2 regions of the Glaciimonas sp. CA11.2 genome follow, and region 1 is predicted to be linked to the other one. Evidence: predicted binding sites of a transcription regulator. Region 1 holds the regulator's gene; the other holds the start of a gene.
The links. Region 1 encodes sigma-54, which starts transcription at its own class of promoters, with help from an activator protein. Its sites were predicted from a motif close to TGGCANGNAANCTGCTTT; they were not measured.
Positions count from the first base shown of each region.

Region 2: RGU75_RS00155 (PEP-CTERM sorting domain-containing protein) is a predicted target of sigma-54. The motif match lies at 2,165-2,182, and genes of this name have one in related genera.

Region 1 covers NZ_JAVIWL010000001.1:1,356,425-1,360,642, forward strand. Annotated here, with positions in the region: gene lptA (lipopolysaccharide transport periplasmic protein LptA) at 1-310, shown strand, start outside; gene lptB (LPS export ABC transporter ATP-binding protein) at 312-1,064, shown strand; gene RGU75_RS05770 (RNA polymerase factor sigma-54) at 1,091-2,578, shown strand; gene hpf (ribosome hibernation-promoting factor, HPF/YfiA family) at 2,712-3,065, shown strand; gene RGU75_RS05780 (DUF4197 domain-containing protein) at 3,433-4,131, opposite strand.
Region 2 covers NZ_JAVIWL010000001.1:26,835-31,052, reverse strand. Annotated here, with positions in the region: gene RGU75_RS00170 (AraC family transcriptional regulator) at 1-100, opposite strand, end outside; gene RGU75_RS00165 (SDR family oxidoreductase) at 200-943, shown strand; gene RGU75_RS00160 (nuclear transport factor 2 family protein) at 1,136-1,588, opposite strand; gene RGU75_RS00155 (PEP-CTERM sorting domain-containing protein) at 2,243-2,815, shown strand; gene RGU75_RS00150 (3-(methylthio)propionyl-CoA ligase) at 3,840-4,218, opposite strand, start outside.

The DNA.
Region 1 (4,218 bases):
ATTTGCCACCTTATACGCACCTCCCGGTGGCTTAGCCACGTTTCGCCAAAAGCGCGACGGCGGTCCTGACTTATGGATCGAAGGTGAAGCTGAGCGAATTGAGTACGACGATAAAACTGAAATCGTTAAATTATTTTCGAAAGCGCAAATGCGACGTCTGCAAGGGACCAAAGTCACCGATGTTGTAAACGGCGAATTCATCTCTTACGATAGTCGCGTGGAGTTCTACTCGGTCAGTAACAATGTTTCCGGCAATAGTCAACCTGGCGCGGGCCGCATCAAAGCAGTCATCCAGCCGAAGAGTAAATAAGATGACCTCTACAAATTTAAGCACCTTGATCGTTAAAGGGCTGCAAAAAAGTTATGGCGCGCGCCAAGTAGTCCGCGATGTCTCTTTGAAAGTAAATAACGGCGAGGTCGTCGGCTTGCTTGGTCCTAACGGCGCTGGAAAAACGACTTCTTTCTATATGATCGTCGGTCTGGTGCCATCGGATGGTGGAACAATTGATTTAGATGGCGTTGACATCTCGCGTTTACCGATTCATCAACGCGCGGTGCTTGGCCTGTCTTATCTGCCGCAAGAGGCCTCTGTTTTTCGCAAGCTAACGGTCGAAGACAATATTCGTGCGGTACTTGAGTTGCAGCGGCCAAACGGCAACGCACTGACTAAAGATGAGATCTCGGACAAACTCGATTCGCTGCTGCAAGAATTGCAAATTGAGAAATTGCGAGAAAATCAGGCGTTATCTTTATCCGGTGGTGAACGACGACGTGTCGAAATCGCCCGCGCTTTAGCCACTAATCCGCGCTTCGTGCTTCTTGATGAGCCGTTCGCCGGTATTGATCCTATCGCCGTTATCGAAATTCAACGTATCGTCAGGTTCCTTAAAGAGCGCGGCATCGGTGTCTTGATCACCGACCATAATGTGCGCGAAACGCTCGGCATTTGTGACCGGGCATACATCATCAACCAAGGTAGCGTGCTAGCCAGCGGCAGTCCAGACGACATCATCGCCAATGAATCTGTGCGACGAGTTTATCTGGGTGAACATTTCCGCATGTAACGGATTCAACGGATTCCCTAGCGCCCATGAAACAATCTCTTCAACTCCGTACCTCGCAGCATCTGGCGCTAACCCCGCAACTGCAGCAATCGATTCGATTGTTGCAGTTGTCTACGTTGGAGTTACATCAGGAACTCGAACACATCCTTTCGGATAATCCGTTACTGGAACGTCTAGACGATCCTTTGGATAATTCAGTGCGATTACTCGCCGACGGGGCGATCAGTACCAGCGCCTCAACAATGGATGCGCCACCTGGTGACAGCGAAGTAAGCAGCTCGCCTACAGAGCCCGAGGGCGGTGGTGAAGCCCCTGAGTCTGGCGAAAACAATCAAGAGAACGGCAATACTGACAGCGAATGGAGCTTTGACGACGTTTCCCGAACCTCCAAAGCCCCAGATGATGAGGATTCACGACCACAATTAGAAGCCTGCGAATCGACGTTGCGCGAACATTTGCTCAAACAAATGCGTGAAGCTGTTGATCAGCAACGCGACCGTGCATTGATCGAGTTGATCATTGATGCGCTTGATGAAAACGGCTACCTGGAGGAATCACTAGACGATATTTTTGCACGTCTTCCAGAGCAACTTGATATCGAGATCGAAGAATTGTCGATGGCCTTGAAGATGGTCCAAAGCTTCGACCCAACTGGTGTCGGAGCACGCAACGCGTCAGAATGCCTCGCATTGCAAATCAAAGCATTTCCCAAAGTAGCGTTCGTCACACGCCGACTGGCACTAACAATCGTTGAAGGTTATCTGACCTTATTTGCCCAGCGCGATTTTAATAAAATCAAAAAAGCGCTGGAGTGTGATGATGAAGATTTGCGCGAGGCACAAATTATTATCAAAAAATGTAATCCTCATCCCGGCGCGACCTTTGCTGGCGGTGCGTCAGATTATGTCGTACCAGATGTAATTGTCAGAAAAACAAAAAATGGTTGGCAGGTAATGCTCAACAATGACGTTATGCCAAGGCTTCGAGTTAATGCTCTTTATGCCAACATTCTCAAGCAGGGCAAGAGCGAGGGATCACTTAACTCGCAGCTACAGGAGGCAAAGTGGCTGATCAAAAATATGCGTCAGCGCTTCGATACCATACTGCGTGTAGCGCAGGCAATTGTTGAGCGTCAACGGAATTTTTTCTCACATGGGGCGGTTGCTATGCGACCTCTTGTGTTGCGCGAAATAGCTGATACACTAGGATTACACGAGAGTACTATCTCACGTGTAACTACTCAGAAATACATGCTCACCCCACACGGGATGTTCGAATTAAAGTATTTCTTTGGCAGCCATGTTGCTACAGAGGCAGGTGGAGAGGCTTCCTCAACGGCGATACGGGCGTTAATCAAACAACTGATAGGAGCGGAAGATTCTAAAAGTCCTTTCTCTGACAGCAAGATTGCCGACATGCTCGCGGAACAAGGTATGGTAGTGGCCCGTCGCACCGTCGCAAAATATCGCGAAGCTTTACGAATTCCGCCGGTCAATTTGCGTAAATCTTTATAGCTGTTTGCTTGTTTGCACAAACGTCGCTGTGTTCTGACTGATTGATTTATGGTTGATGAATAAATTGGTGATTCAACACTGAATTAATCGTCCCGGTCCGAACCGCCAACGACACACTTGATAGGAGCGCTGTATGAATTTCACAATTAGTGGGCATCACCTCGACGTAACTCCCGCCATTCGCGAACACGTGCTAAGCAAATTGGAGCGTATCAAGCGCCACTTCGATCAGGTCATAGATATTAGTGTGATCCTGACGGTAGACAAAATCACAGAGAAAGAAAAGCGTCAAAAAGCCGAAATTAATCTGCGCGTTAAAGGCAAAGACCTGCATGCCGAGAGCATTGCGCATGACCTTTACGCCGCCATCGATTTGTTAATCGACAAACTCGATCGACAAGTGATTAAATATAAGGACAAATTGCAGAATCATCAACATTCGGCAATCAAGCATCTACCTGAGGATTTGCCCATCGCAGCAACGTGATGGACGGGGTTCTCTAATGCGGTCAACGTAAGTATTGCTCAATAAATAAATTGAAAAATACTATACTGACAAATGAGCAAGGGCGCAGTTAATGCGCCCTTTGTCATTTTAAAATTATATAACTTACACACGCCCTGCCCGAATATGTTCGTAACACTTTGCATCGTTTAGCAGTGTTCGGAGGCATCGCCGAATGTCTCGAATGTCTCGAACGCAACCGGGTACACCTCAAACAGCGGCCAAAACAAATAACTAAGCAAGAAGCTTTATAACGTCACTCTCAAAAGAGTTTTCATAAAGTCGCCAGACCCGTAACTTTCCCAATTCGGTCCACATCAAAAATACCATGACGATGGTATGCCGCAGCCTATTGCTTTAATGCGCCAAAAACTTTTCCGATAATTGCACTGCCAGCACCGATCGGATCACGTCGAATCGCTTTTTCCTCTTCCCCTATCATGTAAAACAAGCCATCCAAGGTGCGCTGCGTGACATAGCCTTCAACAGTCGCCGCCTGACCTGGCACAAGACCCGTTTTACTGACCAATCCCATCGTCGAATTGTATTGTGTGGATACACCGTTACGGTCGGTGATTTTCTTTACTATCGGGAGAAATTTTTCTCCTAACGGGGTGGCAGTTTTCTCTCTGAAAAAATCGGTTACCGATGTGTCGCCGCCACTCAGAATATTCTTCGCATCCGTGACCGACATGGATTTCACCGCATTCAGGAGCAACGGCTTCGCCAATGGCACGGCAGACTCTGCGGCATGATTCATCGACACGACCAGATCATCCAGTTGTTGGCCCTTCCCTGTCATTTTAAGCAGCGGTCGTGCTTTCTCTAGCATCCCTGGCAATCCGATTTTTACTTTATCGTTATTTAAAAATCCGTTTTCGACGCCCAGCTTGGCAACTGCAACGTCCGCGCCTTTATTGAGCGCCGCCTTCAGTCCTGAGTTGGCATCCTGATTGCTCAAATCCGCCAAAGAAAATGCCATCGCGGCGGTAGAGACTAAAGAGATCACCAGACCTAAACGTAATGCCGGTTGAAAGATAAATTTCATGTAAAGTCCCTTTTATAAAGACGAAAAAGCAAACAAAAACACGCGCAAAAATATATAAGAAACATCAGCTGATCACTTCGCCGATCA
Region 2 (4,218 bases), 1.3 Mb from region 1:
CCGAGCGGCGCACACGCCAAGGGCCTGCGCCGCTGACGACTTTTGAGAATGCCGCTTGCGGTTGTAGTAGTGTGACAACTTCCGTGAGTGGATCGGTCATGATTGGACTCTTGCAAATGAAATGTGGACTATCGATTATAGGAAGTCTTGTTTCGGAGCGATATAGTCTAGTCTCTGCTAACCCATTACAGGAGTTCTTATGAAAACCGTCCTCATTACCGGATGTTCATCCGGTTTCGGCCTCGCCACCGCCCAATACTTTCTGGATCGCGATTGGAAGGTCATCGCCACCATGCGCACGCCGCGCGCGGACGTTTTGCCGCGTTCTGAGCATCTTCGGGTAATTGGCCTCGATATCACTGATCCCGAAAGCGTCCGTCAGGCAGTAGAGGCCGCGGGGCCGATCGATGTTCTGGTCAACAACGCCGGGATCGGCATGCTGGGCGCTGCTGAAGGTACCTCGATGGAAACAGCCCGCGAGATCTTCGAAACCAATACGCTTGGCACAATAGCAATGACCCAAGCTGTGATGCCCCAGTTTAGGCAAAACAAGGCTGGCGTCATCGTGAACGTCACTTCAAGTGTGACATTGAGGGCGCTCCCTTTGCTCTCCGTGTACACCGCGAGCAAAGCCGCGATCAACGCGTACACCGAATCTCTTGCGCTGGAACTTCAGCAATTTAATGTGCGAGTCAATCTGGTCTTGCCGGGACGCGCACCCGAGACCCGCTTCGGTCAAAATGCACAGCCTCGGATACAGTATGGCATCCCTGAGGCTTATGCAGATTTGGCGCAAAGTGTCTTCGCCGGATGGCAGCAATCCACTGAGGTTACTCTAGCTTCTGATGTAGCTGAAGCGGTGTGGCGTGCGGCTAATGATCCATCGTGTCCGATTCGGATTGCGGCTGGCGCTGACGCCGTAGCTTTGAGTGGCGCGGTCTAAATCTTCGGACCACGCCGATAAGTCGGTAGTTATCATCAAGCAGCAAAATATTAACGCTACACCTAAGCCGGAAGACTGGCCCAGTCACAAAGCCGCGGCTTGGGTGCCTCGATTGATATTACCGTCATGCCGATTGCGTCTTGGCGCATACCAATCTTTATGACATTGTTGACCGGTGTTTTTTAAGTCACACTAATTGTGTTTAGTGATGTTTTGTGTTTTCTTTTGCTGCGTAGAAGTCTGTGACGGTCTATAAGCGGCCTCTACCGCGGCCGTATCATTATATTGCTGGAATTTGGCCACTTTTCCATCCCGAAGTGTAAAGATATGGACCCAAGGATTTTCATATCGTTGACCAGTTGATTTTACTAACCATATGGATTGGCCTGTCACGATGACTTTGTCATTTTCAGCGATAAAAGCTTGTGGTTCAAACTGAATGGCTTCCTGTGCCTGATCCATTTTAGTGAAAAATTGTGCTACCTGATTCTTACCCTTATAAGTGCCAAAGAACGGAACATATTCAGAATCGGCTCCTTTCCATTCTATGTCATCGGTATACAGTTCGAGTAATCCGTTGATGTCATTATTTTTGAATAACTGATAGCCTCGCATCACTAATTGCTTGTTTTCCTGGCTGCTCATTGTGATCTCCTTTAAGTAAACAACGCACTGCTTACGGACAACACTTCTTTGAAGTGCAGGGCGTTGCGTATTGAGTTTTAGTGCGCGTTCCGACACAAGTCAATGGCAATTTAAGGGAGTTACTTTATTGAAATATACGGGCTGGTGGTGTCGATACTGAGCTTTCCAAGCTAGTCTCAGGCATGTATGACATTGTCGGGAATGATGGTGATGAATTAGCTGATAAGTAACCTAAAAAGTCAAACTTAAAAAGGGAAAAATTTTTTAATTGCGCTTCTACGGTGCGTAGATTTTTTCAGTTATTGTGATAGCGACCATCGATACGACAAGCTATATTTTCAGCTGTGGAGACGTCGTTACTCAAGTCGTTCGTTGTCACGGTCACTTAGTCCTTCAATAGTGACTTTCAAGACGATCTGATGAAAAATCAACTGTTCATGAGCCTTTGATTAATCTGGCAATCAATTGCTCATGTGACCATTATTTCACAATGGCACTGTCGCATTATTTTACATATCACAACCAAAATTTTTTACGTTTTCGTTAAGTGTTTGTTTACAAAAGACATAAAATTAATGGCATATAAATTGCTTCTCTCTAGGTTGAATAATTAATTATTTTTTATTAATTTGATTCCATTTTTTAGGGGAAAGAATGAGCATTATTAAATCATTGGCTTTGGCTGCTGTTACCGTTGCGGCATTGTCGAGCGTTGTTGCACATGCATCTGTCATTGGCACTTTAGGTAGCAATCAGGGCGGCAGCGCTTTTGTGCTAACAAGCGGCAACGTCACTGGCGGTCTATTGACAGCTGGTCTCTCGGCAGATGCTTCTAGACCGTCCAATACCATTGGGCAATGGTTGGCAGGTGAACCAAATCAATATTTGGGCTCTGCGATCGTTTCATTTGGCATCGGCGTATCTGATGTGAGCTTTGAATGGGGAACACCTGACGGGTATAACACGCTGATAGTCAAAGAGGCAAATGGAGCGACAACCAATTTCACGACTGCAAATTTAGGCATTAACGGCGAAACCTACGTCAACTTTGTGGATACCGGATCGGCTATTACGTCGCTGACGTTCGACTCTCAGGCTTATCGTTCTTTTGAAGCAGCAAACTTCACCACAACGGCAGTCCCAGAACCAGCAACTATCGCGCTACTCGGCTTCGGACTTCTCGGTTTTGCTTCAGCACGTCGCAAATCAGCTAATAACAACGCATAAACGTTTTTTACGCTTAATTTTAGCCCGCCTTATGCGGGCTTTTTTGCTTTTATTGTGAGACTCGGCCAATGACTTATTTTTATATAAATACGAACGAAGCGCAACATTGATCAAATAGGAATGACACCGTAAAAAATTGAGATTCCAATTATCAATCATTTACAAGTTTATTTCGGCGTCAATGCAATTGGTTTACCGATGATGTACACAGGAACAGTGAAGCACTTGCCGCTGTGGCAAGCGTCCAGCCAAGCTGACGTGGGATCTGTCTGGCGTACCATAACTGCGCTGCGGAGATGGTTGTTTGTAAGGCGATCCTGTACTTAAAAACGGCGCGCCCTTTCAGAAGCCAAAGCGGCAAGGGCAGTAAAGTCAGCGGCGATCGTTTTATCAGTTGGATGAGCACTTCAACGAGCGTATCGGTTGGCGTCAATGTTCCATCGAAATCGACTACTAATGGGCAAATAGTTGCTAAACTCTTTGCGTCTGGATCGACGGTTTTTGTTCTTTTTTTTGCTCTTTATGCTGATCGGTGTTCATTAGATTGCTTGATGTAGGCGGGTTAACTGAGAAGTTCCAAACGGGCGATTTGCAACCGACGCTTGTGTGGATTCTTCACTTAGATCCTATGAATGCGGAGAACTCAAGCTATTAGCTTGAACAACAAACCCTTATTGGCTGGCAGATGAAGACCCAATGTGGGTGAATGTAATAAATTCAATAATTTTTTGAGATTGCATGAAAATTGCCGTTATGTCATCTATTGTTTTGCGTGGGACTCTCTCGGTCTGAGCAGGGATGCAGACGCGGTAAGGGCTGAATAGAAAAAGCCTTACATTGTGGTAAGGCTTTTGATGGTTGAATTCGATGATTTGAATCGAACCGAGTATGATTTTCGGTCGCGTATGTATTAACGAACGCAACATTCAACTTATCTTTGGAAGTGATTAAGCGCTAAGCTCATCCTTTGAACGGATTCTTCACCCTTATTTTTAAAAAAATAGAGCGCGTCTTTAATCGATTCTTATATCGTCGGTAGTACGTAATCTGCAAATTCTTCGCGCAATTTCTTTTTGAGGATCTTTCCAGTTGCGCCCATCGGAAGCGCGTCGACGAATACCACATCGTCCGGCGTCCACCACTTGGCGATCTTACCTTCGTAAAAGGTGAGCAATGCATCGCGATCCAGGTCAGTATCGGGCTTCTTGACGACCACCAACAGCGGACGCTCGTCCCATTTGGGATGCTTGACGGCGATGCATGCCGCCATGAAAACAGCGGGATGTGCCATCGCGATGTTTTCGAGATCGATTGAGCCGATCCATTCGCCACCGGACTTGATGACATCTTTGTCGCGGTCGGTAATTTGCAGATAGCCATCGGCATCAATATTAGCAATATCA